4 regions of the Variovorax durovernensis genome follow, and region 3 is predicted to be linked to each of the others. Evidence: predicted binding sites of a transcription regulator. Region 3 holds the regulator's gene; each other region holds the start of a gene.
The links. The regulator LexA, encoded in region 3, represses DNA repair genes until DNA is damaged. The targets are predictions, from matches to a motif close to ACTGTATNNNNATACAGT.
Positions count from the first base shown of each region.

Region 1: imuA (translesion DNA synthesis-associated protein ImuA) is a predicted target of LexA. The motif match lies at 3,119-3,136, and genes of this name have one in related genera.
Region 2: ACWV14_RS09710 (PA0069 family radical SAM protein) is a predicted target of LexA. The motif match lies at 5,279-5,296, and genes of this name have one in related genera.
Region 4: ACWV14_RS02835 (ATP-dependent helicase) is a predicted target of LexA. The motif match lies at 3,321-3,338, and genes of this name have one in related genera.

Region 1 covers NZ_CDRNCW010000001.1:4,288,501-4,295,689, reverse strand. The annotation lists gene ACWV14_RS20450 (glycosyltransferase family 2 protein) at 1-477, opposite strand, end outside; gene ACWV14_RS20445 (cytochrome b) at 606-1,178, shown strand; gene ACWV14_RS20440 (alpha/beta fold hydrolase) at 1,187-2,038, shown strand; gene ACWV14_RS20435 (aldo/keto reductase) at 2,062-2,997, opposite strand; gene imuA (translesion DNA synthesis-associated protein ImuA) at 3,151-3,957, shown strand; gene ACWV14_RS20425 (Y-family DNA polymerase) at 3,926-5,278, shown strand; gene ACWV14_RS20420 (error-prone DNA polymerase) at 5,271-7,189, shown strand, end outside.
Region 2 covers NZ_CDRNCW010000001.1:2,035,328-2,042,516, forward strand. The annotation lists gene ACWV14_RS09670 (polyhydroxyalkanoate depolymerase) at 1-334, opposite strand, end outside; gene ACWV14_RS09675 (glutathione S-transferase family protein) at 416-1,072, shown strand; gene ACWV14_RS09680 (DOPA 4,5-dioxygenase family protein) at 1,089-1,436, opposite strand; gene ACWV14_RS09685 (DUF4166 domain-containing protein) at 1,444-2,076, opposite strand; gene ACWV14_RS09690 (SRPBCC domain-containing protein) at 2,082-3,122, opposite strand; gene ACWV14_RS09695 (SAM-dependent methyltransferase) at 3,160-4,107, opposite strand; gene ACWV14_RS09700 (thiol-disulfide oxidoreductase DCC family protein) at 4,136-4,558, opposite strand; gene ACWV14_RS09705 (GbsR/MarR family transcriptional regulator) at 4,621-5,199, opposite strand; gene ACWV14_RS09710 (PA0069 family radical SAM protein) at 5,318-6,412, shown strand; gene ACWV14_RS09715 (Lrp/AsnC family transcriptional regulator) at 6,441-6,905, opposite strand; gene ACWV14_RS09720 (aminotransferase class V-fold PLP-dependent enzyme) at 7,057-7,189, shown strand, end outside.
Region 3 covers NZ_CDRNCW010000001.1:3,946,399-3,953,587, reverse strand. The annotation lists gene ACWV14_RS18790 (oxepin-CoA hydrolase, alternative type) at 1-603, opposite strand, end outside; gene ACWV14_RS18785 (3-hydroxyacyl-CoA dehydrogenase) at 611-2,131, opposite strand; gene ACWV14_RS18780 (MFS transporter) at 2,263-3,420, opposite strand; gene ACWV14_RS18775 (D-2-hydroxyacid dehydrogenase family protein) at 3,417-4,424, opposite strand; gene ACWV14_RS18770 (hypothetical protein) at 4,516-4,881, opposite strand; gene lexA (transcriptional repressor LexA) at 5,019-5,702, opposite strand; gene ACWV14_RS18760 (asparaginase) at 5,776-6,738, shown strand; gene adk (adenylate kinase) at 6,773-7,189, opposite strand, start outside.
Region 4 covers NZ_CDRNCW010000001.1:609,393-616,581, forward strand. The annotation lists gene ACWV14_RS02820 (ABC transporter substrate-binding protein) at 1-1,249, shown strand, start outside; gene ACWV14_RS02825 (5'-methylthioadenosine/adenosylhomocysteine nucleosidase) at 1,400-2,146, shown strand; gene corA (magnesium/cobalt transporter CorA) at 2,139-3,125, opposite strand; gene ACWV14_RS02835 (ATP-dependent helicase) at 3,351-5,471, shown strand; gene hpf (ribosome hibernation-promoting factor, HPF/YfiA family) at 5,803-6,132, shown strand; gene ACWV14_RS02845 (PTS sugar transporter subunit IIA) at 6,322-6,789, shown strand; gene hprK (HPr(Ser) kinase/phosphatase) at 6,885-7,189, shown strand, end outside.

The sequences.
Region 1 (7,189 bases), 340 kb from region 3:
CGTGGCGCTGGCTGCGCTCAGTTCGCCCAGGGCCGGCGCGACAAGGCCGTAGCGCGTGGTGAGAAGCTCGGCGGTGCCGTCGCTCGAACCGTCGTCGGCGATCACGATGCGGTCGGGTATGTCGGTCTGGCCGAGCAGGGCGGCCAGCGTGACGGGCAGCACGGCGCACTCGTTGTGCGAGGCGACGATCACGCCCAGCGTGGTGCGGCGGCCGGTGCCGTCCGGTTGGGAAGGAGGGCGGGGGCGCAGGATCGGCAGCGTCATCCACCCGACGAACAGCAGCAGCACCGTGTCGTAGAGCACATAGGCCACGCCCACCGACCATGCGCCGACGTTGCCGACGCGGAAGGCCATTGCGAAAAGCAGGCCCCACAGCACGAGCACGCCGCCGTGTATCAGCCAGCTTCGCAGCGGGGTGGCGGGGGGAGACAGGCGCGGCGATGCGGCCAGGAACGCGGAATGAAGGGAATTGTTCAAGAGAAGATGCCTGGGCGACGAACGGTCATACGCAAGAACATGGTCAGCGGTTTCGGAAAAGCCCGGATACAACCGGGACAATCGCAAAAGTCACTGACAGACTCGGCCCACGCCTGAAAATTCCCCGCATGCTCCCACAAACCCGCTACACCCGAACCGCGATGGCCTTGCACTGGCTCATCGCCGTGCTCATGGCCGTCAACATCGCGCTGATCCTGCTGGTCGACCACTACCCCGACGACTGGGTGCGCCCGGCGGTCGACACCCACAAGTCGATCGGCATCACGGTGCTGGGGCTGGTCATTCTGCGAATCCTCTGGCGCTTCACGCACAAGCCGCCGGCCATGCCGGGCTCCTATGGCGCGTTCGAACGCTTTGCCGCGCACGCGGCCCACGGCGTGCTGTATTTGCTGATGGTGCTGCTGCCGTTGTCGGGCTGGATGCACGACTCGGCCTGGAAGGACGCCGGCACCCACCCGATGTACCTGTTCGGCCTGTTCGAGTGGCCGCGCATCGGCTGGATCATGGCCATCGAGCCCACTCTCAAGGAAACCTGGCACACCGTTCTGGGCGGCGTGCACGCCTGGGCCGGCTATGTGCTGTACGTGATGTTCGGGCTGCACGTGCTGGGCGCGCTGAAGCACCAGTTCCTGGACGGCGAGCGCGAGCTGCAGCGCATGTGGCCGGGAGCACGCGGATGAGCGGCGGCATGAATGAAGAAGAAGCGCGCGCAGCAATCGCGCGCGTCGATGCGCTCTCTACCCATCACGACCCGGTGCACGGCGGCGTGCGCGTGCGCTGGCGCCGCTTCGGCACCGACACCAGCCGGCCGCCCCTGGTGCTGCTGCACGGCGGCCACGGCAGCTGGATGCACTGGCTGCGCAACGCCGAGGCACTGTCGGCCGGCCGCACGCTGTGGCTGCCCGACATGCCGGGCTTCAACGAATCCGACGCGCCGCCGCGCGTGGCACCCGGCGAAGACTCGCTGCCGCCCTTGCTCGATGCGCTGGGCGGCACGCTCGACCAACTGATCGGCGCGGGCACGCCCATCGACCTGGGCGGCTTTTCCTTCGGCGGGCTGACGGCCGCGCGCTTCGCCGTGCGGCGCGGCGCCATCCGCCGGCTTGCGCTGGTGGGCAGCGGCGGCCACGGCACGCTGCGGCGCATGACGGTGCAGATGATCAACTGGCGCTCCGCCCCCGACCGCGAACACGAGCGCGCCGCGCTGCTGCACAACCTGGCCGCGCTGATGCTGCACGACAAGGCTGCCATCGACGCGCTGGCCTTCGAGATCCACGACATCTCCTGCCACGGCACGCGCTTTCGCAGCAAGGAGGTGTCGCTGTCGGGCGGCCTGCAGCAGGCTATCGACACACTCGGCGTGCCCACGCTGCTGCTGTGGGGCGAGTTCGACGTCACCGCCGATCCGCGCCCGCTGGTGGCGCGGCTGGTAGCCGAAGGCCCGGGGCGCGAGGGCGCGGTGATCGACGGTGCCGGGCACTGGGCACAGTACGAGCGCGCCGACGAGGTCAATGCGCGCTTGCTGCGGTTCCTGGCCTGAATATCGGCGCGCAAGACCGCCGGTCAGCGATCTATCGAAACGGCGTTTTCGCGCCAGAACGCCGCATCGGGAAAGGTGCCGCTGCCGGCCGCCGCGTTGTCCGCCATGTGCTCGGCGCGGCTCGTGCCCGGGATCACGCAGGTCACGGCGGGGTGGCTCAGCACGAACTTCAGCAGCACCTGCGCCCAGCTCGTACAGCCGATCTCGCCGGCCCACGGCGGCAGTGGCTTGTCGCGCAGGCGGCGCAGCAGCCCGCCACCACCGAAGGGCAGGTTGACGATCACCGCCACGCCGCGCTCGGCGGCCAGCGGCAGCAGGCGCTGTTCCGCCTCGCGGGCGTCGAGCGAATAGTTGATCTGCAGGAAGTCGAGCTTCTCCGCCTTCAGCACCGCTTCCACCTCGCCGTAGGCCGAGGCGGTGTAGTGCGTGATGCCGATGTAGCGCACGCGGCCCTTGTCCTTCCAGCCGCGCAGCGTGGCCAGGTGGGTGCGCCAGTCGACGAGGTTGTGCACCTGCATCAGGTCCATGCGCTGCGTGCGCAGCCGTGCGAAAGATTGCTCCATCTGCGCTATGCCGGCCTCGCGGCCCGAGGTCCAGACCTTGGTGGCGAGGAAGGCCTTGTCGCGCCGGCCTGACGCGGCCAGCAGTTCGCCGGTGGTTTCCTCGGAGCGGCCGTACATCGGCGAGCTGTCGATCACCGTGCCGCCGGCCGCAAAGAGCGCATCGAGCACGCCGGGCAATCGCTTGTATTCCTCGGTGCCGGGGCGCTGGTCGAAGCCGATCCAGGTGCCGCAGCCGATGACGGGCAGGGCTTCCCGGGTGGAAGGAATTGGGCGGGTGTTCATGGCGGGCATGGGTGGTCGTTGCGCGAAGGCGGGGAGCACGGCGCCGGCGCACAACGCGGCGCCCAGGCGCAGCAGTTCGGCGCGGGTGAGGGGAAAGTCCTTCGGAGGCGGCATGGCTGGCAGTATCCGGTGGAAGGCGTGGGCGGCACCGAAAGGAGCGCTCCGGACCGCCAGTTTCTTCCTCCTGGCCCCCCGTGACGAAGAAAAACAGCTTTTTTCCCGCAGCCCATGAAATACTGTATAAAAATACAGTTAACAGTCTTTGCCATGGGCCTTCCTTTCCTCGATTCCTTTTCCGCTGCCGCGGGCCGCGGCGTCTGGCATGCCGACGAACTCGGCCTGGCCGACGCCCAGGTCGTCGCGACCGGCCACGCCGCGCTCGACGCGGAGTTGCCGGGTGGCGGATGGCCGGTCGGCGCGATGACGGAATTGCTCCAGGCCGCGCCCGAAGCCCATGTCTGGCGGCTGCTGCTGCCAGCGTTGGCACAGGCGGTGCAGGTGCGCGGCGGGCCGGTGGTGCTGGTCGGCCCGCCCTTGGAGCCCTGTGGGCCGTCGCTTGCGGCGCAGGGGCTGCCGGTGGAAGCGCTGATGTGGGTCCGCAGCGAGGCGCCGGCCGCGCGGCTGTGGGCCTGCGAACAGGCGCTGCGCTGCGCCGACGTGGCGGCCGTGGTGGCGTGGCTGCCGCAGGCGCGGGTGGCCGAACTGCGGCGGCTGCAGCTGGCGGCGGCGCAGCATGAACTGCTGCTGTTCGTGTGCCGGCCCGAGTCGGTCGCGTTGTCGGCATCGCCCGCGCGGCTGCGCATTCGCGCCGACCGCTGCGAGGCCGATGCCTCGCAGATCGCGTTGCACATCCTCAAGCGCCGCGGGCCGCCGCTGGCCGCGCCGGTCATGCTGCCCGCGCGCAACGAGCGCATGGCCGCGCTGCTGGCCGCCGCCCGGGTGCGCCGCAAGCTGCGGCTGCAGCAGCAAGGCACCGTGGAAGCGGGCGAGACGGCAACCTCCGCCAAGGTGGTGCGCATCGACGCGTGGAAAGGAGGCCCAAGTGCACTGGATCGCCTTGCGGTGGCTACTTGACGATGCCGGCACGCCCGATGGCCCGGTCCTGCCCACGCCCGAGGCCCTCGGCTGGTGGGCGCTGCGCTACACGCCCCACGTCGCCTGGCAGGACGAAGCGCTGATGCTCGAGGTCTCGGCCTGCGAACGCCTCTGGGGCGGCCGGCTGCAACTGATGCGCCTGCTGCTGGCCGACAACCCCGCGCCCGACGCGCGCATGCTGGGTACGCAGGGCGCCACCAGTCTGATCGCGCTGGCGCGGCTGCGGCTGTTCGCGCGTGAAGAGAAGCGACCGCAAGACGTGCCCGCCGGCCTGCCGCTCGACACCCTGAGCGCGGCGCGCGCGCACCTCGACCTGCTCGCGCGCCTCGGTTGCCGCACCTGGGGCGACGTGGCTGCGCTGCCGCGCGGCGGCCTCACGCGGCGCTTCGGTGCCGAGTTGCGCGATGCGCTCGACGCCGCCTGGGGCCTGCGCCCCGAAAGCCACGCCTGGCTCACGCTGCCCGACGTGTTCGAGCAGAAGCTCGAACTGCCCGCGCTGGCCGAAACAGCGCCCGAACTCATGTGGTCGGCCAACCGGCTGCTGGCTTCGCTGCAGCTGTGGCTGCGTGCCCGCCAGCGCGGCGCGCGCGCGCTCGAGCTGCAATGGACGCTCGACCTCAAGCGCTTCAACGGCGTGAACCTGCCGCCGCACCAGCAGGTCACCGTGCGCACGGCCGAGCCCACGCAGGACATGGCTCACCTGCGCCGGCTGATGTCCGAAAAACTCGGGCTCACCACGCTCTCGGCGCCCGCGAGCTGGCTGCGGCTGCGTACGCTGGAGACCGATCCGTGGGCCGGCGCCAGCACCAGCTTCCTGCCAGAAGACAACCGCAAGGGCGACAGGCTGCACGAGATGGTCGAGCGCCTCAGCGTGCGGCTCGGCCCGTCGCAGGTGCTGGTGCCCTCGGCACAGGCCGACCACCGGCCGGAGCGCAAGCAGGCGTGGCGGCCCGCGCTGCACAAAGACACGGCCCCGCCCGACAAGTCGCGCAGGCAGGCGCAGGCGGCCGCCTCGCAGCCCGACGCCATCTACCCGCCGTGGCTGCTGCCCGAGCCGCTGCGGCTCGAGATGGACGGCGAGCGCCCGTGCTATCGCGGCACGCTGAACAGGCTGGTAGGGCCGCAGCGCGTCGAGGCGGGCTGGTGGGGCGACAAGGAAGAAGGCGGCCAACCCGCGATGCGCGACTACTACGTCGCGGAAAGCCCCGAAGCCGGGCTGGTGTGGATTTTTCGCGAGCGGCCTGCAGCGCGCTTTTCTTCGGGCGAGGTGCGCTGGTATCTGCAGGGGTTCTATGCCTGAACTGAGCGGCAAGCAGGAAAGCAGGCGCCAGCCCGCCAAGGTGCATGCGCTGCCGGTGCCGCTGCGCAAGCCGCCCGCGTTCACGCTGCCCGATTACGCGGAGTTGCACTGCCTGACCAACTTCAGCTTCCAGCGCGGCGCGTCGACGCCCGAGGAGATGGTGGAGCGGGCCTATCAGCTCGGCTACACGGCGCTGGCGATCACCGATGAGTGCTCGGTGGCGGGCATCGTGCGGGCGCATGTGGGCTTGCGCGACTTGCCCGCGAAGCTCGACGAATATGAGCGCGAAAACCCCGACGAGCCGAAGATCCCGCGCAACCCCGGTTTCCGCCTGCTGTTCGGCAGCGAGTTCCAGTTCGAACGCTTGAGGCTCGTGGTGATCGCCAACGACACCGAAGGCTGGGGCAATCTGTGCGAGTTCATCACCGCCGCGCGCAACACCGAGCTGCCCAAGGGCGAATACCGCGTGAGCTGGGAAGAGAGCGACGTGGCCTCGCTGCAGCATTGCCAGATCCTGTTCGTGCCGAACCGCAACCCCGGCGGCGCAATGGACACGGCCACGCTGCATGAAGACCTGATGACCGCCAAGACGCTGTATGGCGAGAACCTCTGGCTGGCCGTGGAGTTGTTCAACGAACTCGACGACGACCTCTGGCTGGTCACGCTGATGCAAGCGGGGGAGGAGGCCGGCGTGCCGTTGGTGGCGGCCGGCGACGTGCGCATGCATAAGCGCGGATGCAAGCCGCTGCACGACGTGTTGACGGCCGTACGCGAGGGCAAGACGGTGGCCGAATGCGGTTTTGCGCTGCAGTCGAATGCCGAGCGGCACCTGCGATTGCGGGTTCGACTGGCCGAGCTTTATCTGCCGGAGATGCTCGCGAATACGCAGACAGTGGCGCGGCTTTGCAAGTTCGACCCCAAGGTGATCCGCGAAAACTACAAGTACCCGCTCGAGACCGTGGGAAGCAGCGAGACCGCCGCGCAGACGCTGGTGCGAAAGACGTGGGAGGGAGCGCTCAAGAGGTATCCGCTCGAAAGATATGGCTCGGGCATTCCCGAGAACGTCTGCCGGCAGGTGCACAAAGAGCTGAGCCTGATCCTCGAACTCGAATACGAGATGTTCTTCCTCACCGTGGAAGACATCGTGCGCTTCGCCAAGTCGAAGGACATTCTTTGCCAGGGGCGAGGCTCGTCGGCCAATTCCGCGGTCTGCTATTGCCTGGGCATCACCGCGATCAACCCTGAAAAGGGACATCTTCTGTTCGAGCGTTTCCTGAGCCGCGAGCGCCATGAACCACCGGACATCGACGTCGACTTCGAGCATCAGAAGCGTGAACTGGTCATCCAGTACATCTACGAAAAATACGGACGGCATCGCGCAGCCATCGCCGCTGTCGTCATCTGCTACCGCTCGCGCAGCGCATTGCGCGACGTGGGCAAGGCCATCGGCATCGACGAGCGGCTGATCGACGAGTTCGCGAAAGACCATTACTGGTTCGACGACACCGTGCTCGGCGAGCAACTGTGCCAGGCTGCCGCGCGTGCCGGCGTGGAAGAAGACGAACTCAAGCTGACCCAGTGGATCGAGTTCACGCAGAAGCTCAAGGGCTTCCCTCGCCACCTGAGCCAGCACGTGGGCGGCTTCGTGCTCACGCACACCAAGCTCACGCGGCTGGTGCCGGTAGAGAAGGCGTCGATGAAAGACCGCTCCGTCATCCAGTGGGAGAAGGACGACCTCGAAGCGATGGGCATGCTCAAGGTCGACGTGCTGGCGCTCGGCATGCTCAGCGCCATTCGCCGTGGGCTCGAGCACATGAACCGCTGGCGGGGCTCGATGGTGGAGATGCACCAGATACCGAACGACGACAAGAAGGTGTTCGACATGATCTGCGACGCCGACACCATCGGCGT
Region 2 (7,189 bases), 1.9 Mb from region 3:
TCGCGAAATGGCCCGAGAGTGGTGCGACCAGGAGCACGGGCGGGTGCACCGCTTCGGTGTCTTTCCTGAAGTGCAGCAGGGTGCCGAAGGGCGAGACCAGGGTTTTTTCCTCGTGCACGGCCACTTCGGCGCCGTCGACCGGCACGCTGGCAATGCCGTAGGGCGGCCGCGTGTGGGTCAGCCGCATGCGCGAGAACACCTCGAACTGCGCGGCCATGCGCCGCAACATGGTGCGCTCGGTGCCGTCTTTCCACAGTGCCTGGCCCAGGTACTGCGCGGCGAGCCTGGCGGGCGACAGCATGTCGGCTTGGTTCTGGTAGGCCCGGTACAGCATGGCTTCGGTGCAGGCAAGTTGCGGGCCAGCCGTATGGCATGGCGCTTGCACGCAATGCAGCAACGCCCAAGGAGCTTCAAGATGGCCAAACCCGTTCTCACCATCAGCAGCAAGAACTACGGCGCGTGGTCGCTGCGCGGCTGGCTGATGTGCAGGCTGGCCGGGCTGGACTTCAGCGAGAAGGTCATTCCGCCCGACGACCCGGCCATGAAGGCCGAGATGCTGCTGCTGTCTTCGTCGATGCTGGTGCCCTCGCTGCAGCACGGCGGCGTGAAGGTGTGGGACACGCTGGCCATCGGCGAATACCTCAACGAGATCAAGCCCAAGGCCGGCCTGCTGCCCGACGACATCGCAGCCCGCGCCCACTGCCGCGCCATCTGCGGCGAGATGCATTCGGGCTTTTCGTCGATGCGCGGCGCGCTGCCGATGAACATCAAGGCCCATTTCAAGAACTTCAAGGTGTGGTCGCGCGCGCAGGCCGACATCGACCGCATCGTCGCCATCTGGCGCGAATGCTTCAAGGCCTATGGCGGCCCTTTCCTTTTCGGCAAGCAGCCGGGCATGGCCGACGCGATGTACGCGCCGGTGGTCACGCGCTTCCTGAGCTACGACGTGGCGCTGGACAGCGCGTGCGCTGCCTACTGCAAGCGGGTGATGGAGCTGCCGGCCATGAAGGAATGGGTGGCCGCGGCAAAACAGGAGCCCGAAGAAATCGACGAGCTCGACGCGGAGTTCTGACCGGCGGCACCCCTGCCTAGTGCCGGAACATCCGCAGGTCGAGCGCGCTTTCCTCGCCCAGCCACATGGCATGCGCCGTGTGGTCCGCGAAGTCGTCGCCGGTCACGCCGTGCACGAACACGTCGAGCCCGTTGCGGTTGGCTTCGAGCCAGCCGATGACCTGGTCGAACTCGGCGGCGTCGAAGGCGAGCTGGCAGCTCCAGTGCGGATGCGGGCCCACCAGCCGCTCGTGCATCCGGCCGACCACCACCATCAGTTCGTGGCCGGCGCGCTCGCAGAGACTGCGGGCCTGCGCCAGCGTGTCGGGTCCGAAGTAGACGTGGGCGTGGTACTGGGCGTAGAGGTTTTCGGGGCGGCGTGGCATGGTGCGCTCATTGTGGACCCACGCGCGGGTCCAGGTGAAAACGCCCGCTGTAGCGGAACACGTCGCCGAACCAGCGGTGGCGCAGCAGCATCTTCATGGTGAAGCGGTCGGCGTCCTGCGGGTCGGGCCGCTCTTCCACGTAGGCAGTGCCCAGGATGAGCCCGAGCGGCAGCGGAATGCGCAGCCCCGCCACGCGCCAGATGTAGCCCCGGTCGCGGAACACCACCGCGCCTTCTTCCGCGCTCACGGCCAGCCGCATGCCGATGCCGAAGCGCACGTACTCGATCACCTCGCTGCCCCGGCGCGCGTCGTGCTCCATGTGCGATCGGAAATGAAAGGGCGGCCTGCCCGGAAAGCGGAAGACGCGGTCCCAGTGGAGCGTGGCGTTGTCGGGGCGGCAGCGGTAGTGCACCTCGATCGGCACGTCCTTGCCCTGGTGCGGCACCAGCGCGCCGAACAGCCGGCCGAAGGGCATCAGCAGTGCGGCCCAGGGGGCGTGCCAGACCTCGCTCATGGAGCCGCGCACGCATACGTGGTCGTCGGAAAACGGCGCCATCGTGTAGTGGCGGCGGATGACGTCGCCGAGCCGCTCCCAGGCGGGGCCGAGCGCCTGCTGGAAGACCGGTGCGGTGGGCGGCATCGTCGTCATCCGGCCGCCGCCGCGCCGGCCGTGGCTTCGGCGCGTGCCTTGTAGAAGCGCAGGATGTTTTCCGAGGCGTCGGCCAGCAGCAGGTGCATGACGCGGTCCGCATACCAGTTGAAGCTGGTGCTCATGCGCCACGACACCGCAACGCGCAGCTCGGTGCCGCCGTCGCGCGGCGTCAGCGTGTAGGTAGCGTCGCGCAGGTCGAAGTACTGGCCGCCGATCATCACGTGATCGTCGAGCGCCCCGGCCGGGAAGGAGTCGGGCGAGAAGCGGAAGCGCCACTTCAGCAGGCGGTCGGGCTGCCACTCGGTGATGACTTCCTCGAAGTGCACGTTCTTCTGCCACTGCACCTGGCGCACGCGGCCCTCGGGCGTGTCGACCGTGACGCCCGACACCGGCATCGGCACGCCGATGCGGTAGGCCCAGGCGTCGCCGACTTCTGCGGGGCGGATGTCGCGCGCGGCGTTCAGCTCGTGCCACACGCGTTCGGCGGGCGCGGCGATGAAGAGCGTGCGCGATGTGTTCGACAGCCGGTCCGGGTTGGGCAACTGCGGCTCGATGGCGCCTAGCACCAGCGGCAGCATTGCGAAGCTGTAGATGGCCTGCTTCGGCCAGTTGGTGATGCGGCACACGATGCCCATCGCCAGTCCGCCGACGCTGCCCATCACCGCGAACAGCGGCACGATGACGATGGCGCAGATCAGCCCCTCGATGAACACCGCCAGCGTGCCGGCGACGAAGAGCGCGGTCGCCACCCACGGCGCCCAGAGGTAGTAGCCCCAGCTGCGGCGCTCGATGCGCTCGGCCATGTACACGGTGACGGCGCCGCACAGCGCGGGCACGAAGTACACGAAGGAGCCGAGCATCGGCGAGAAGCGCTGGCCCGGCCCGCCGCTGAAAACGATGCGAAGCACCAGCGCGATGGCCGCGCCCGCCAGCATCGGCCAGAACCACGCGAAGGGCATGGCGCCTCGGGACTGGGGCGGCAGTTCGTCGGGTGCGAGTTCGGCGAGCCGGCTTTCCTGGTTGTTGTCTTGCATGCGGAGCTTTCTGCTGGTTGTTTTTTCTCGTGTTCGCTCAGCCGGCACTGCGCGTGGCCGTGACCATGCAGTAGTCGAAGTCGCGCCAGAACATGCCCAGCGCCAGCGCGCAGTAGCTGGCCACGATGTGCTTGCGCCGCCACGGGCCGAGCTTGCCGCGCGCCTTCCAGAGTTCGGCCAGGGTGAAGCGCGTGGCCAGCACCGGAATGTGCAGCGCGCTGGGCGCGACACGCCAGCGCAGCGACCTGCACTCGATGTCCTCGAAGCCGTTGTCGCGCAGGGCGGCGATGAAGTCGTCTCGCACGGCCAGCGTGGGCACGGCCCAGCTGTCGGCCCACAGGCGGTGCAGCCAGCCGGCCGCGCGGCCGGGCTTGCGGCGCAGCAGGAAGCCGTCGGCCACTGCCAGCCGCGCGCCGGGCTTGAGCAGGCGCGCGGCCTCGCGGATGAAGTCGGCCTTGGCGGTGCCGTCGGCGTAGCAGGCGCTTTCCAGGGCCCAGGCGCCGTCGGCCTGCGCGGCGGGCAGGCCGGTGCGGGTGTAGTCGGCCTCCACGTGGGCCATGCGGTCGGCCACGCCCGCCGCGGCATCGAGCCTGGCGGCGATGCTGTTCTGCACTGCCACGTTGGTCACGGTGACTGCGTACAGCGACGGGTTGTCGCCCACCAGCGTGCGCGCGGTGGCGCCGGCGCCGCAGCCCATGTCGATCACGCAGCGGCGGGGCGTTGTGCCGGGTTGCGCATCGGCAAGCCGCAGCGCGCGGCCGACCACGCGGTTCATCTCGACCAGCATGCCTTCGCGCCGAAACGGGTTCAGCCCGGCGCGCCAGAAGCCGAAGTGCATGTTGTAGCTGGGGCTCCAGGCGCTGTAGTCGAACGCGACTTCGGTGAAGTAGACCTGGGTGTCTTCGGTGGTGATTGGGGCACCGGCCGATGCCTGTGCGGGCGCTTCGAGCGGCAGGCGGAAGTCGGGCTGGAAAACGGTAGGCATGGCTATTCCCTCGCGTGGTGTTTTTTCTTCAGAGGCGGCAGTTGCCGTCGTTGCAGGAAGGCGCGATGCGCCCCGCCAGCCGTGTCGCCAGCCAGCGCGGAATGCGGTAGCGGTTGCGCGCCAGCAGGGCGTAGGCGCGGTCGGCCAGCGGCGCGACCAATGGCAGGTCGAGCAGGCCGCCGCCGCTGGGCAGGCCCACCGCCGCCCGGCTTGCGCGGATGGCCGGCACGCCGACCAGCACCCGGCCCGTTGCGTCGACCACGTGGATCGCGGCCATCAGCGCGTCGCGCGGTGCCGGCCCGTCGCTGAACGAGGCCGGCGAGCAATCGACGAAGCGCAGCCGGCCCGCCGTGTCGTGCGCCCCCAGGTTGCCCATTTCGGCCGAGCAGATGGCGCAGCTTGCGTCGAAGTACACGGTCAGCGGATAGACGGGGAGGGCGGCTCGGCTCATGGCATCCTTTGTTCTCGATATTTCTGTCAAAACAGAAACAAATGGGCAAAAAAAGAGAGGGCTCAGATCATCGGCAGGCTGGCGTGATGGGCATCGGGATCTTCGTCCTTGCCGCCTTTGTCGCCGCGCACGAACTTCTGCACGCTGGCGCCCAGCGTGAGCACCTTGTCGAGCGTGCCGGGCGACAGCCGCAGCATTTCGTCGGCCCAGGTGGCGAGCTTGTTCATGAGGTCCATGGTGGAGCGGATGCGGTCCTGCGCATCGGGCGGCTCCTTCTGGAAATCGGGGCTCGAGACCAGTTCTCGCAGCACGCGGATGGTCGGGTCGAACTCGCGTTCCTTGCGCTCGCGCACCACGGTGCGAAACAGCTCCCACACGTCGACGCTAGTCTCGAAGTAGTCGCGGCGGTCGCCCAGCGTGTGGGTGACGCGCACGAGGTTCCAGGCCTGCAACTCCTTCAGGCTGTTGCTGACGTTGGAGCGCGCGACGCCGAGCGTTTCGGACAGTTCCTCGGCATGCATCGGCTTGCCGTGGGCGAAGAGCAGGGCGTGGATTTGCGAGACGGTGCGGTTGACGCCCCACATGGACCCCATTTCGCCCCAGTGCAGGACGAACTTGCGTTGAATGTCTGTGAGTTCCATGGCGCCGAGTTTAGGATTTACGAAATTTCTGTCAAGAGAGAAATGTAAAAAGCAGGCGGTCCTGAGGAAACGGTGAAATACTGTACAAATACACAGTAATTGCAGCCGAGGACCAGCCATGCCAGCAGCCCGCATCCCCATTCACGCCATCAAGGGCCGCGGCGCGGCCACGCAGCTCGCGCATCGTTTCTCCAAGGACGAGCGCAATGCCTTCGACGACGGCTGGGGCACGCTCGAAGAGGGCGTGGCCGAGGCCGAGGAGCTTGAGCCCATCGCCACCGAGGTGCGCTTCGAAGACGTCAAGTCGGCGCTCAACGAGAACGACTCGCCCGACATCTACTTCGACCGCTCGCTCAACCCCTACCGCGGATGCGAGCACGGATGCATCTACTGCTTCGCCCGGCCCACGCACAGCTACCTCAACCTGTCGCCCGGCCTCGACTTCGAGACCAAGCTGATCGCCAAGCGAAACATCGCCGACATGCTGCGTACGGAACTCGGGCGCAAGAGCTACCGGCCCAGCTACATCGCCATCGGCACCGCCACCGACTGCTACCAGCCCATCGAACGCGACTTGAGGCTCACCCGCTCGGTCATCGAACTGCTGCAGGAAGCGCGGCATCCGTTCGCGCTGGTCACCAAGTCGAGCGCCATCGAGCGCGACCTCGACGTGATCGCGCCGATGGCAGCCGACCATCTCGCGGCCGTGTACGTGACCGTGACCACGCTCGACGGCGAACTCGCCCGCAAGCTGGAGCCGCGCGCCGCCGCGCCGCACCGCCGGCTGCGCACCATCCGCACGCTGACCGAGGCGGGCGTGCCGGTGGGCGTGAGCGTGGCGCCGCAGATTCCCTTCGTGACCGAGGACATGGAACAGGTGCTCGAGGCCGCATGGGAGGCCGGCGCGCGCAGCGCCTTCTACACGGTGGTGAGGCTGCCGTGGGAGGTGGCGCCGCTCTTCAAGGAATGGCTGGCGCTGCACTACCCCCAACGCGCCGACCGCATCATGGCGCGCATCCACGAGATGCGCGGCGGCAAGGACTACGACGCCGACTTCGCCACGCGCATGAAGGGCTCGGGCCTGTGGGCCGACCTGATCCACCAGCGCTTCGAGAAGGCAACGAACCGCCTGGGCTACAACCGCGAGCGCATTCCGCTGGACATCACGGCGTTCCGGCCACCTGGTGCCGCGGGGCAGGGCAGCCTGTTCTGAACGGCGGCGGGGCTGCTTCGCGAATCCTCTACACGTAGCCCAGCGGCAGTGCCGTGGTCTGCTTCAGTTCCTGCATGGCGAAGCCGGAGCTGACGTCGTGCAGGTTCGTGCCCGAGATCAGTCGCTTGTAGACAGCGTCGTAGGCGGCGATGTCCGGCACCACCACGCGCAGCAGGTAGTCCACGTCGCCGCTCATCCGGTAGAACTCGACCACTTCCGGAATGGCATGGACCGTGGCCGTGAAGCGATCGAACCACTCCTGGGAGTGCGTGCTGGTCCGTACCGACACGAAGACCGTCACCGCCACGTTGACCTTGCGCGGGTCGAGCAGAGCCACCGAGCGCGTGATGACGCCCGCCTCCTTCAGCCGCTGGATGCGCCTCCAGCATGGCGTGGCGGACAGGCCCACCTGCTCGGCGATCTGGGCTACCTGCAGCTCGGCGTCTTGCTGCAGGAGATCAAGAATCTTGATATCTATGGAATCCAGTTTCATCAAATCTCTTTGAAAGAGTATTGGATTCCAATCTTATCGACATGGGCAGCACAAAACGCAAGCCGCTGCTCACCCCCGGCCGGCAGACTCCCCCAGGTGCGCGGCGCCGTCGCCCGCAACGCCTGCAACGCTTCTCCCCGGAATCACCTGAATGGACATCTACCTCGACGCCAACGCCACCACGCCCGTGCTGCCTCGCGCACGGGCCGCGGCACTTGCAGCCATGGCCGAAGACTTCGGCAACCCCAGCAGCGTCCACAGCACCGGGCTGAAGGCGCGCGCGC
Region 3 (7,189 bases):
ATTGAGCTTGGCCGCCAGTGCCAGCGCGCCGGCCAGCGCCTGGCCGTTCTCGGTCAGCTCGTTCACCATGCCCAGCGCATGCAGGCGCGGCGCGCCGATGCGCTCGCCGTTCATGAGCCATTCGCTCGCCAGCTGGCGCGGCAACTGCTGCCCCAGGTGCCAGCTCAGGCCGCCGTCGGGCGACAGCGCCACGTTGCTGTAGGAGGCCGCGAAGATGGCGTCGCGCGCCGCCACCACGAAATCGCAGGCCAGCGCCAGCGAGAAGCCGGCGCCGGCGGCAGCACCCTCGACTGCCGCGATGATCGGCTTGGGGAAGGTACGGATCGAGTCGATCCAGTTGTGCAGCCCTTCGATGCTCTCGGCCTGCACCGAGCGGTCGAGCTGGCGGTTGGCCAGCAGCCGCTGCAGCGAGCCGCCGGCGCAGAACCATTCGCCTTCGCCCACGATGACGACGCTGCGGATCTCCGCGCTGCCCTCGGCGCCGTTGAGCGCCTCGATGCCGGCGGCGTAGATCTCGGGGCCCAGTGCATTGCGCTGGGTCGGGTTGGAGATGGTCAGCACCATGGTGCTGCCTTCGCTGGTGCTCTTGAGTTCGGCGGTCATGGTTTTCTTATTCTTCTTCGTGCAGCAGGCTCAGGCCCAGCGCGCCGCGGCGGCGCAGCCATGGGCTCGGGCGATAGCGAGGATCGCCATACACCGTCTGCAGGTTGAACAGCACCTCTAGCATGTTGGTCGGCCCGAAGAGGTTGCCCATGGCCAGAGGGCCGCGCGGATAGCCCAGGCCCAGCTGCACGGCGGTCTCGAGGTCGGCAGGCGTGCACACGCGCTGCTGGCACATGTCGGCGGCGATATTGACGATGGTGCCGATCACGCGCTGCGTGACGAAGCCGCCGCTGTCGCGAATCACGCTCACCGCCTTGCCGTCGCGCGCGAACAGGGCATGCGCGGCATCGCGGATGTCGCGGCGCGTGGCCGGGTTGGTGGCGAGCACGCGGCGCTTGGTGGCGGCGTCGTCGATCAGCATGTCGATGCCGATGGTGCGCGTGGCGTCCAGGCGTTCGACGGCGGCGACCGTGGTCACGTCGAAGCCCAGCGGTGCCACCAGGATCAGCGAATGCGGCGCCGGCGCGGCGCCGCTGTCGATCTGCGCGCCCAGCGTGTTCACCAGGCGCAGCAGCTCTGCACGGCGTGCCGCACGCGGCGACACCCAGACCGAAGGCGTGCCGTCGACCACGGGCGCGGGGGCTTCTGGCGTCTGCTGCATCACGCCATCGGTGTAGCGGTAGAAGCCTTCGCCCGTCTTGCGGCCCAGCGCGCCGGCGGCAAGGCGCTGCGCGGTGATCACGCTCGGGCGGAAGCGGGGTTCCTCGAAATACTGGTGATAGATCGACTCCATCACCGGGTGCGACACGTCGAGCGCCGTCAGGTCCAGCAGCTCGAACGGGCCGAGGCGAAAGCCCGCCTGGTCCTTGAGGATGCGGTCGACGGTGGCGAAGTCGGCCACGCCTTCGCTGACGATGCGCAGCGCCTCGGTGCCGTAGCCGCGGCCTGCGTGGTTGACGATGAAGCCGGGGGTGTCTTGCGCCTGCACTGCGCTGTGGCCCATCTGCCTGGCGTAGCCCGCCAGCTGTGCGCAGACCTCGGGGGCGGTCTTGAAACCCGCGACCACCTCGACCACCTTCATCAGTGGCACGGGGTTGAAGAAGTGGAAGCCCGCAACACGCTCGGGGTGCGCGAGCCCGGCCGCGATGGCCGTCACCGACAGCGACGAGGTGTTGGTGACCAGCGTGGCGCTCTCGGCCACCACGCCTTCGAGTTCGCGGAACAGCTTGCGCTTGACTTCCAGGTCTTCGACCACGGCCTCGACCACCAGGTCGCAGCCGGCGAGCGCCTGGATCGAATCGACCGCCTTGACGCGGGCGATGTATGCGTCGCGCGCGGCGGCGTCGATCTTGCCCTTTTCATGCAGCTTGTTCCATTGGGCGGCGAGGGCTTCGCGGCCGCGCTCCGCGGCGCCCGCGAAGCTGTCGAGCAGCAGCACTTCGCTGCCTGCCTGGGCGGCGATCTGCGCGATGCCGCGACCCATGGCGCCGGCGCCTATGACGCCGATTCGGGTGTAGTTCACTGTCATTTGCTGAAGATTTTCGCTGGTTGAGGGGTATCCGGCCTGCCGCGCAGGCGTCGACGCAAGCGCTGTCGTCACCTCCGATTTTGCAGTTGCGCGCGGGCGGGGCGTGACGGGTTTTACGCGGGGGCGCGATTTCAGGCCGGGCGGCGGCTGCGGTCGATGGCGATGCTCAGCGCGATGGCCACCAGCATGACGCCGAAGCCGACCCAGCTCATCCAGGCCGCCGCGTCGTGCGCCAGCAGCCAGCCGCCGAGCGCCGCGCCCACGGCCTGGCCGGTGTAGATGCCGGAACTGTTGAGCGCCACCGAGCCTGGCGCGAGGGCCGGCGCCAGGCCTACCAGGCGGGCCTGCTGGGCCGAATTGGTGGCGAAGCAGCCCAACCCCCAGGGCACCAGCACCACGGCCAGCCAGGCAAGCGTGGACGCCGTCGGCCACAAGAGCAGGCTCAGCGCGATCAGCAAGGTAGTGACCAGCACCATGCGCCCGGCCCCGACGCGATCGATGAAGCGGCTGACCACCATGTTGCCGATGAGCCCGCAGGCGCCGAACAGGGCCCACATCACGCTCAGCGTGGTGGCGTCCGCACCAAAGCTATGCTTGAGGATGGGGCCGAAATAGCTGAAGAGCACGAACTGCCCGGTGCCCTGCAGCGCCGTCACCGACACGATGCCCATCAGCACCGGACTGCGCAGCACGCGCGACCAGGCGGCGGCGGTGAGTGCCGCCGGGCGAATGCCGCTTGGCAGGGTGAGCCAGATCGACGCCGCGCTCACGACGCTGAGCAGGGCAATCGCCACGAAGGCCATGCGCCAGCCCAGATGCCCGCCGATCAGCGCGCCGATAGGCAGGCCCAGCACCGAGGCCATTGACCAGCCAAGGAAAACGAAGGTGACGGCGCGCCCGCGTTGCTCGGGCGGTACCAGCATGCCGGCGCAGGCCGCCGCCTGGGGCGTGAAGATGGCGGGGGCTATCACCGTGAGCATGCGCACCGGCAGCAGCGCGCCGAAGCTGGGCATGAGCGCCGCAAGAGCGTGGCCCGCCGCGTACCAGAGCAGGGTAAGGGCGAGCAGCTGGCGGCGGTCCCAGCCCGCGACGGCGGCGGCCAGCAGCGGCGCGCCGATGCACATCACCGCTGCCGCTGCAGTGATCAACTGGCCGGCGGTCGCGACCGAAACGGCCAGGGAGGCGCTGATTTCATTGAGCGTGCCGGGCACGACCATCACGCCCGTGCCGATCACGAAGTTGCCGGCCAGCAGCGCCCAGAGCGCACCCTTGGGCGCAGGCCGGCTCACCGGCGAACCTGCAGCGCGCCGGGATTCACGATGTTCGTGGGATTGCCGTTGATGTAGCTCACGACGTTGTCGAAGGCCTGGCCGAAGTAGCTCTCGTAGCTTTCCTGCTCGACGTAGCCGATGTGCGGGGTGCAGATGCAGTTCTCCAGCCGCAGCAGCGCATGGCCCTGCAGCGGCGGCTCGCTCTCGAACACGTCGATGGCGGCCAGCCCGGGACGGCCACGGTTGAGCGCCGCGAGCAGCGCGTCTGCCTCGACCAGCTCGGCGCGCGAGGTGTTGACGAACAGCGCCGTCGGCTTCATGCGCGAGAGGTCTTCGAGCGTGATGAGGCCATTGGTTTCCTCATTGAGCCGCAGGTGGACGGAGAGCACGTCGGCGGCTGCAAAGAACTCATGGCGGTTCTGCGCCACCTGGAAGCCGTCGGAACGGGCCTTGGCGCAGCTGGCTTCACGCCCCCAGATCACGACCTGCATTCCAAAGGCCTGCCCGTAGCGCGCGACCAGCTGGCCGATGCGGCCGTAGCCCCAGATGCAGAGCGTCTTGCCCTTGAGCACCGAGCCCAGCCCGAAGTTGGGCGGCATCGAGGCCGACTTGAGCCCTGACTGCTGCCAAGCCCCGTGCTTGAGGTTGCTGATGTACTGCGGCAGCCGGCGCATGGCGGCCATGATGAGCGCCCATGTGAGCTCGGCAGGTGCCTGGGGAGAGCCGGAGCCTTCCGCCACGGCGATGCCGCGCTCGGTGCAGGCTGCCACATCGATGTGGCCCGCGACACGACCGGTCTGCGAGATGAGCTTGAGCTTGGGCAGCTTCTCGATGAGCTGCCGGGAGATCTGTGTTCGCTCGCGAATCAGCACGATCACGTCGGCGTCCTTGAGGCGAACCGAGAGTTGCCCGATGCCCTTGACCGTGTTGGTATAGACCTTGGCTGCGTACGCGTCCAGCTTGGCGGCGCAGCGCAATTTGCGCACGGCGTCCTGATAGTCGTCGAGGATCACAATATTCATGGCGTGCCATTGTGCCTCGCAGCATTGGGATGTCGCACCCCCGAACGTTTGGATACCCACTGCCGACGGGCTCTCCCAGGGGTGCCGGGCCTCAGTGCAGGCGTGTGGAGCGGTGTGCGGCGATCATGGTTTCGGCCGCTTCGAGAGCCGCCAGCCGGTCAAGCTCCGCGCACACGTCGTCCATTCGGCCGGAAATCAAGACACGGTTGCTGCTGCGCTGCTGGCCCTTTCCGTCTACCACGCGTACCACGCGCAGCGGGCGCACGGTCGGGGCGGCTTCAGCCGCAGGGGGTGTCGCGCCGCACGACGGACGCACCGCAACGTAGCGCAGGCCGGCGGAAGTCTCGCTGTGATCGAGCGAGGCGTGGCGATGAGGGCGGCGCGCCGGGATCAAACGGCTGGCGAGCGATTGCAGCGGCATCCAGAAATCAGCAATGGCGAGGAGGGCGATTCCCATGTGAACTCCAAAAAAGTATGAGGTTGAACACAGGCAGGATTTCTTGAAACGGCCGCGACAGGGTGATGGCGACTTCGCGCCATACGCCCGCCACCTGTTGCGGCCGGATGAGTGCTGCTGCCAGCAGGCCCGCAGGCCTACATCAGCATGGTGTTGCGAATGAGGCCCACCGCGAGGCCTTCAATCTCGAAAGGCTCGCCGGGCTGGACGATGATGGTCGGGTAGTCGGGGTTCTCTGCGTGCAGCTCGATGACCTGCTTGTTGCGCTTCAGGCGCTTGACGGTGACTTCGTCGCCCAGGCGCGCAACCACGATCTGGCCGTTGCGCGCTTCCTTGGTGGCTTGCACGGCGAGCAGGTCGCCGTCCATGATGCCGGCGTCTCGCATGGACATGCCGCGCACCTTGAGCAGGTAGTCGGGCTGGCGCTGGAACAGCGTGTTCTCGACGTAGTAGGTCTGGTCGACGTGCTCCTGCGCCAAGATGGGGGAGCCTGCAGCGACGCGGCCGATGAGCGGCAGCGCCAGTTGCGCCATGCCGGGCAGCGAGAGCGAGAACTGGCCGCCTTCGCGGTGACGCGTTTCGTTCAGCGACCGCAGGGCGTCGCCCTTGAGGCGGATGCCGCGCGAGGTGCCGCTGACGAGTTCGATGACACCCTTGCGGGCCAAGGCCTGCAGGTGCTCTTCGGCCGCGTTGGCCGACTTGAACCCGAGTTCATTGGCGATTTCGGCGCGCGTGGGTGGCGCTCCGGTGCGGGCGATGGCGCTCTGGATCAAGTCCAGGATCTGCTGCTGGCGGGCTGTAAGCTTCACGGCGAACTGCATATGTGGTTCCTTGCGGCACTGGCTAGATATCCAGTACCTGTATTTTTAACCAGTTTTAAAAAGTTGACAAGCCATGCCTGATTTCCCTTCGCCTGAACTGCGCCGCGTGGTCGTGCTGGGCACCGGCGGCACCATCGCCGGCAAGGCTGCCAGCAGCGGCGACAACATCGGCTACACGGCCGGTCAGGTGGGCGTGGCCGACCTTCTGGGCGGCATCGAGGCACCCCAGGGCGTGACGCTGGTGGCAGAGCAGGTCGCGCAACTGGACAGCAAGGACATGTCGTTCGAGACTTGGCAAAAGCTCGCGCAGCGTTGCGCACACTGGTTGGCCGAGCCCGACGTGGCGGGCGTTGTGATCACGCACGGCACCGACACGCTGGAGGAGACGGCCTTCTTCCTGCATTCGGCGCTGGCGTCCGCGAAGCCCGTGGTGCTGACTTGCGCCATGCGGCCGGCGAGCGCGCTGTCGCCCGATGGTCCGCAGAACGTGCGTGACGCCATCGGCGTGGCTCTGGCAGCCGGTGCGAAGGGGGTGACCGTGGTGTGCGCCGGCGCGATCCACAGTGGCGCCGATGTCCAGAAGGTGCATACCTACAGGCTCGACGCCTTCGCATCTGGCGACGCGGGCCCGGTGGGCTATGTGGAAGAGGGCGAGGTCCGCCGTGTGAGGGCGTGGCCCGAGGGCGGGGCGCTGCCGGCCTCGAAGATCTTCGAGGCGGCTCCCGTTCGGTGGCCTCGCGTGGAGATCGTCATGAGCCATGCCGGTGCGAGCGGTGCTGTCGTCGAGGCACTGCTGCAACCCGGCAACGCCGAACCGGTCCGTGGACTGGTGCTGGCCGCCACGGGCAACGGCACGCTGCATCACGGGCTCGAAGCGGCCGCGCTGAAGGCGCAGGAGGCGGGCGTGACGGTGGTTCGTGCGACGCGCTGCATGAATGGGCGCATCCTGCCGAAAGCCGATGACCGGCTGCGGGACGCGGGCACGCTCACGCCGGTGAAGGCGCGTATCGCGCTGATGCTCGAGTTGCTCGGGTGAGGTGGTGGCCGCCCTGTCGGAGGGCGGCCGGCAATCAGCTGCTCAGCGCTGCGAGTGCGCGCTGGGTGATTTCATCGACCGTGCCCACGCCCTTGATGGCGCGGTACTTCGGCGCAGCGGCCGGATCGGTCTTGGCCCAGGCCGAGTAGTAGTCGACCAGCGGACGCGTCTGCTGGCTGTACACGTCGAGCCGCTTGCGCACGGTTTCTTCCTTGTCGTCCTCGCGCTGGATCAGGTCTTCACCGGTGACGTCGTCCTTGCCTTCCACCTTGGGCGGGTTGAACTTGACGTGGTAAGTGCGGCCCGAAGCCGGGTGCGAGCGGCGGCCGCTCATGCGCTCGATGATGTCGCCGAAGGGCACGTCGATTTCGAGCACGTAGTCGAGCTTGACGCCCGCCGCCTTCATGGCGTCGGCTTGCGGAATAGTGCGGGGGAAGCCGTCGAACAGGAA
Region 4 (7,189 bases), 3.3 Mb from region 3:
CGAGCGGCAATGGAAGGAGAGCGATCCCTTCTTCAAGGTCACGAGCCAGAACCACTCGTACTTCAACGACATGGGCATGCCCAAGCTGCTGAAGACGGTCGACCGCATCGACGACTACACGGTGAAGATCGTGCTCAACCAGCCCGAGGCGCCGTTCCTCGCGAACCTGGCGATGCAGTACGCGGGCATCCAGTCGAAGGAATACGCCATTGCCATGCTGAAGGCCGGCACGCCCGAGAAGGTCGACCAGGACCCGATCGGCACCGGCCCCTTCTACCTGGTGCAGTACCAGAAGGACGCGATCATCCGCTTCAAGGCCTTCCCGCAGTACTGGGGCGGCAAGGCAAAGATCGACGACCTCGTGTTTGCCATCACGCCCGATGCCTCGGTGCGCTGGGCCAAGCTGCAGAAGGGCGAGTGCCACGTCATGCCGTACCCGAACCCGGCCGACCTCGACGCGATCCGCAAGGACCCGAACGTGCAGGTGCTGGAGCAGCCCGGCCTGAACGTGGGCTACCTCTCGTACAACACGACGAAGAAGCCTTTCGACGACGTGCGCGTGCGCAAGGCCATCAACATGGCGATCAACAAGAAGGCCATCATCGACGGGGTGTACCTCACGACCGGCGTGGCCGCGAAGAACCCGATCCCGCCGACCATGTGGTCCTACAACGACGCGGTGAAGGACGACCCGTACGACCCCGAAGCAGCGAAGAAGCTGCTGGCGCAGGCCGGCTACCCCGACGGTTTCTCGACCGACCTGTGGGCCATGCCGGTGCAGCGCCCGTACAACCCGAACGCCAAGCGCATCGCCGAGCTGATGCAGGCCGACCTGGCCAAGATCAACGTCAAGGCAGAGATCAAGAGCTTCGAGTGGGGCGAGTACCGCAAGCGCCTGCAGGCCGGCGAGCACCAGATGGGCATGCTGGGCTGGACCGGCGACAACGGCGACCCGGACAACTTCCTCTACACGCTGCTGGGCTGCGCATCGGCCAAGTCGGCCAGCGGCAGCAACATCTCGAAGTTCTGCTACCAGCCTTACGAAGACCTCGTGGTGAAGGCCAAGAGCGCGACCAAGCAGGCCGACCGCGACGCGCTCTACAAGAAGGCCCAGGTCATCTTCAAGGAGCAGGCGCCGTGGTTCACCATCGCCCACGCGGTGCAGCTGAAGCCGGTGCGCAAGGAAGTAGTCGACTTCAAGCTGAGCCCCTTCGGCCGCCACACTTTCTACGGCGTGGATATCAAGTAACCCCCCAGGCTGCGCGCACTTCGTGTCGCTTCGCCTTCCCCCCTGCTGGGGGCAACACCTGCGGCCCGGCAGAGCCGGTTCCGCGGTGTTTCTGGAAAGAGAAATGTCTTGAGTTTTTTGCCGCGCGCGCCTGTCGCCATCGTCGCTGCCATGCACGAGGAACTGAATGCCCTGCTTGCGCAGATGCCCGACGAGCAGCGTGTGCGCGTGGCGGGGCGCGACTTCTGGGTGGGCCATTTGCAGGGCCAGCCGGTGGTCGCGGTGCTGTCGCGCATCGGCAAGGTCGCGGCGGCGGTGACGGCCACGGTGCTGCTGGAGCGCTTCGGCGTGCGGGCCATCGTGTTCACCGGCGTGGCGGGGGGATTGGCGCCGGGCGTGAAGGTGGGCGACGTGGTCGTGGCCACCGAACTGCTGCAGCACGACATGGACGCCTCGCCGCTTTTCCCGAAGCATGAGGTGCCGCTGATGGGCATGGCGCGCTTCGCGGCCGATGCTGCCATCGGCAACGCGCTGGCGGCCGTGGCGGCCGACGTGCTGCGCGACCCCGTGGCCTTGGTCGGCCAGCAGGCCGTGGATGAATTCAGCCTCCGGCAGCCGAGCGTGCATCGCGGCCTGCTGGTGAGCGGCGACCGCTTCGTCTCGACCACCGCGGAGAGCGAGGCCTTGCAGCGCGAGCTGCCCGATGCGCTCGCGGTCGAGATGGAAGGCGCTGCGATGGCGCAGGTGTGTCACGACTACGGCGTGCCGTTTGCCGCGATGCGCACGATTTCTGACCGCGCCGACGATGCCGCGCATGGCTACTTCGCTCGCTTCGTGGTGGAGGTGGCGAGCCGCTACAGCCTCGCGCTGGTGGGCGCGTGGCTGGCCACGCTGCCCACGGAAGACGCGGCTACTTGAGCCAGCCGCGCCGGCGGAAGTACCACATCGGCACCAGCGCGCTGGCAGCCATCAGCACGATGGCATACGGATAGCCCATGGCCCAGTCGAGCTCCGGCATGAACTTGAAGTTCATGCCGTAGATGCTGGCGATCAGCGTGGGAGGCAGCAGCGCCACGCTGGCCACCGAGAAGATCTTGATGGTCTTGTTCTGGTTGATGTTGATGAAACCGACGGTCGCATCCATCAGGAAGTTGATCTTGTCGAACAGGAAGGCCGTGTGGTTGTCCAGCGACTCGATGTCGCGCAGGATCTGGCGCGCCTCTTCGAACTGCTCGGCGTTGAGCATCTTGCTGCGCATCATGAAGCTGACCGCGCGGCGCGTGTCCATCACGTTGCGGCGGATGCGGCCGTTCAAGTCTTCCTGCCGCGCGATGGCGCCGAGCACCTCGCCGGCCAGCTCGTCGCTCACGTTGCCCGACAGCACTTTCTTGCCGGCCACTTCGAGTTCGTCGTAGATGTTCTCGAGCGTGTCGGCCGAGTACTCGGCGTCGGCGTCGAACAGCTTGAGCATGACTTCCTTGGCGTCCTCGATCAGCCCCGGTGCGCGGCGCGCGCGCATGCGCAGCAGGCGGAACACCGGCACGTCCTCGTCGTGGATCGAGAACAGCACGCCGCGGCTGCGCAGGTCGGTGTTGTGCTGGTTCAGGATGAAAGCGACGCGCACGGTGCGCGGGTTCTCGTCGTCGTCGATCAGGAAGTCGGAGCGGATGTGCAGCTCGCCGTTGTCTTCCTCGTAGAAGCGGGCGGATTCCTCGATGTCCTCGTCCATCGCGTCTTCGGGGATGGACAGGCCGTAGTACTGCTTGATCCAGCGCTTTTCTTCGAGCGTGGGCGATTCGAGGTCGACCCAGATCGGCTGGAACTTGGAAAGCTCTTCGAGCGCCTCGATCTCTTCCTGGACGAGGCGGCCGTTGGCGAGCGTAAAGATGTTGAGCATTGGCTCACTCCCGGGGGTGACTGGACGATGGGCGAGGGAGGGGCGCTTTCAATTCCCGGGCCCGACGTGCGTGAAGAAAACGCGTCAGTGAAAGGGAGTTGAAAGCTGCCGAGACGGGGCGGTTTCCATGGGAAGAGTCTCCGGTTGCAGCGAGGCGCGATTATGTCACCGGCCACATGGCAGCAAGGTGGCTGGACTGGACGGGCATACAGTAAAGTCGTGCCCATGCAGACCGCTGCGCTCCCCGTTCTTTCCACCGCCCCGAAGACCCAGGCCGAGCGCCTGGCCGCCGCGCTGGCCACGCTCAACGACGCGCAGCGCGCGGCGGTCGAGCACGGGGTGGGAGCGGCCATTGCCGAGCGCGACGAGCGGCCGCTGCTCGTCATTGCCGGTGCCGGGTCGGGCAAGACCAGCACGCTGGCGCATCGCGTGGCGCACCTGATAGCCGGCGGCGTCGATCCGCAGCGCCTGCTGCTGCTGACCTTCTCGCGCCGCGCCGCGCAGGAAATGGGCCGGCGCGCCGGCCAGGTGCTGACGAAGGTGCTGGGGCTGAAGTCGGAGGCACCGCCTTCGCTGCCGTGGGCGGGCACCTTCCATGGCATAGGCGCGCGGCTGCTGCGCGAGTACGCCGCGCAGATCGGGCTGGACGAGAACTTCACCATCCATGACCGTGGCGATGCCGAAGACCTGATGGGGCTGGCGCGCCACGAACTGGGCCTGTCTTCCACCGTCAACCGCTTCCCGCGCAAGGGCACCTGCCTGTCGATCTATTCGCGCTGCGTGAACACGCGGGCACCGCTGGCCGAGGTGCTGCGGGAGTCGTTCCCTTGGTGCGGCGAATGGGAGGCCGAGCTGAAGAAGCTGTTCGGCGCCTATGTCGAGGCCAAGCAGCAGCAGAACGTGCTCGACTACGACGACCTGCTGCTCTACTGGGCCGGCATGGTCGCCGAGCCCGCGCTCGCCGCGCACGTCGGCGCGCGCTTCGACCATGTGCTGGTCGACGAATACCAGGACACCAACCTGCTGCAGGCCTCGATCCTGCTGGCGCTCAAGCCCGACGGGCGCGGCGTGACGGTGGTGGGGGACGACGCGCAGTCGATCTACTCGTTCAGGGGCGCCACGGTGCGCAACATCCTCGACTTCCCGTCGCAGTTCACGCAGGACGCGCGCGTGGTCACGCTGGAGCGCAACTACCGCTCGACGCAGCCGATCCTCGACGCCTCGAACCGCGTCATCGCGCAAGCAGCCGAGCGGCACGCCAAGACGCTGTGGACCGACAAGCCATCGGCCGGCAAGCCGCTGCTGGTGCTCGTGCCCGACGAGGCGGAGCAGGCGCGCTGGGTGGCCGACAAGGTGCTGGCGCACCGCGAGGGCGGGCTGGCGCTGAAGTCGCAGGCGGTGCTGTTTCGCACCTCGTCGCACAGCGCGGCGCTCGAACTCGAGCTGACGCGGCGCAACATCCCGTTCGTGAAGTTCGGCGGGCTCAAGTTTCTCGAGGCCTCGCATGTGAAGGACCTGCTCGCAGTGCTGCGTTTCGCGCAGAACCCGCGCGGCCGCATGGCGGGCTTTCGCGTGACGCAGCTGATCCCGGGCATCGGGCCCGTCACCGGCACGCGGCTGCTCGACGCGATGGACCAGGCCGCCGACCCGGTGGCCGCCGTGCGCGACTTCGCGCCGCCCTCCGCGGCGCGCGAGCAATGGGCCGATTTCGCCAAGGCCTACGAGGCGCTGCGCTCTCCTGCGCTCGCATGGCCGGCCGACGTGGAGGTGGCGATGGCCTGGTATCAGCCGCACCTGGAGCGGCTGTACGAAGACACCTCGGGCGTGCGGCGCGCCGACGTCGAGCAGCTTTCGCGGCTGGCCGCCGGCTACGGTTCGCGCGAACGCTTCCTGACCGAACTGACGCTCGATCCGCCCGAGGCCACCAGCGACCGACCGGGGCCGCCGCTGCTCGACGAGGACTACCTGATCCTCTCGACCATCCATTCGGCCAAGGGGCAGGAGTGGAACTCGGTGCATGTGATCAACGTGGTCGACGGCTGCCTGCCGGCCGACGTGGCGCAGAGCGCGCACGAGCTGGAAGAAGAACGCCGCCTGCTCTACGTGGCGATGACCCGCGCACGCGACCACCTGCACCTGCTGGTGCCGCAGCGCTTCTACGTCACGCAGCAGTCGGCGCGCGGCGACCGGCATCTGTATGCCAATCGCACGCGCTTCATTGCCGATGCCGACCTCGCGGGCTTCGAGCAGCAGACCTGGCCGCCTCCGCCGGAGCGCCCGCCGGCCGTGCCGCCGCCCACCGCCGTGATCGACCTGCGCAACCGCATGCGCGCCGCCTGGCGCTGAGCTTGTTCGCCGGCCCTCTCGGCGGCAGGGTCTCGGGGTCTTTCCTGTTGAAACACTTTTGAACGAAACGCCGCGGCGCCTGTCCTGCGCGCGGGTGCTGCTATTGATTCGCTAGCGTGCCGCGGGAAACACGCGATGCGGCCGCAGCTTGGGACAACTCTGGTATTGCAATACCGTGACAGCTTGGGCATAGTGAATCGACCCTTCCAGCTTTCTCCTTCTCTTACCCAGTCTCTTCTTCTCTCTCCCTTCCCCACACACCTGTTTCGCCGGCCAAGCTCCATTCCGGAGTGCGGTCATTTCCCCAACCGTCAATTCCAGGAGGTCATTCATGAATTTGACGATCAGCGGTCATCACCTCGACGTCACACCTGCCTTGCGCACCTACGTCACGAGCAAGCTGGACCGGATCACGCGACATTTCGACCAGGTAGTCGATGTCAAGGTGATCCTCACGGTGGAAAAGCAGAAGGAAAAGGAACGCCGCCAAAGGGCGGAGTGCAACATTCACGTCAAGGGCAATGACATGTTCGCGGAGTCGAGCCACGCTGATCTCTACGCTGCGGTCGATGAACTGGTCGACAAGCTCGACCGCCAGGTGGTCCGCCACAAGGACCGCCTGCAAGACCACCATCACGCGGCGCCCAAGCGCCTGATGTAAACCAGAGCCCTCCGGCTCCACCCACAGGCCGCCTTCGGGCGGCTTTTTGTTTTCCGACTATTGCGCTGGGGCATTGCCGCCGTTCAGAGGGCGGGCGAGGCCTCCGGGCAACGTGTAGACAGAAAGTAAATAGGGGGACTGGGGGTTTTTACCAAGCGGGTGCATAATCGCCCCCGCTCTGCACCCACCATGAATCGCCTCGCGTCCATCCTGCCGCCCGCTCAAGTGCTTGTGAGCGTTGACGCTACTAGCAAGAAACGTGCTTTCGAAGAAGCAGGTCTGCTGTTCGAAAGCCTTCACGGCCTGGGACGCGCCCTGATCACCGACAGCCTGTTTGCGCGCGAGCGCCTCGGCTCCACCGGTCTGGGCCACGGCGTCGCCATTCCCCATGGCCGCATCAAGGGCCTCAAGGCGCCGATGGCCGCCGTGTTCCAGCTGGCCAACCCGATCGGCTTCGATGCCCCCGACGAACAGCCCGTCGCTCTCCTGATCTTCCTGCTGGTGCCCGAAGCGGCCACGCAGAAGCATCTTGAAATCCTCTCTGAAATCGCCGAGCTGCTGAGCGACTCCAGCCTGCGCGAGCAGATCAAGTCCAGCACCGACGCCGCCGCCCTGCACGGCCTCATTGCCGGCTGGCACTCCACTCAAATCGCCTGAGCGCATGCGTCGGCACGCGCGGCTGCTGATAAGCTGCGCGGCTTCCTACGTCACTCCAACGCAATGCTGGCGCTGCCGCGCCGGCTCCTGAACGCATGAAGCCGACCGTCATCAGCGCCGATGCCATGTTCGAGGAGTTCCGCGGGTCGCTCCGCTGGGAATGGCTCGCCGGGCTCGGGGCGTCAGAGCGCCAGTTCGACCCCGAAGTCATCAGCCGTGCGCAGTCGGCGGCCGACCTGGTCGGCTACCTCAACTACATCCATCCGTACCGCGTACAGATCCTGGGTGCACGCGAAGTGGCCTACCTGACGCGCGGCAGCCAGGAAGACTGCGCCCGCCGCATTGCCCGCATCGTCACGCTGGAGCCGCCAATGCTGGTGCTGGCCGACGGCCAGGCCGC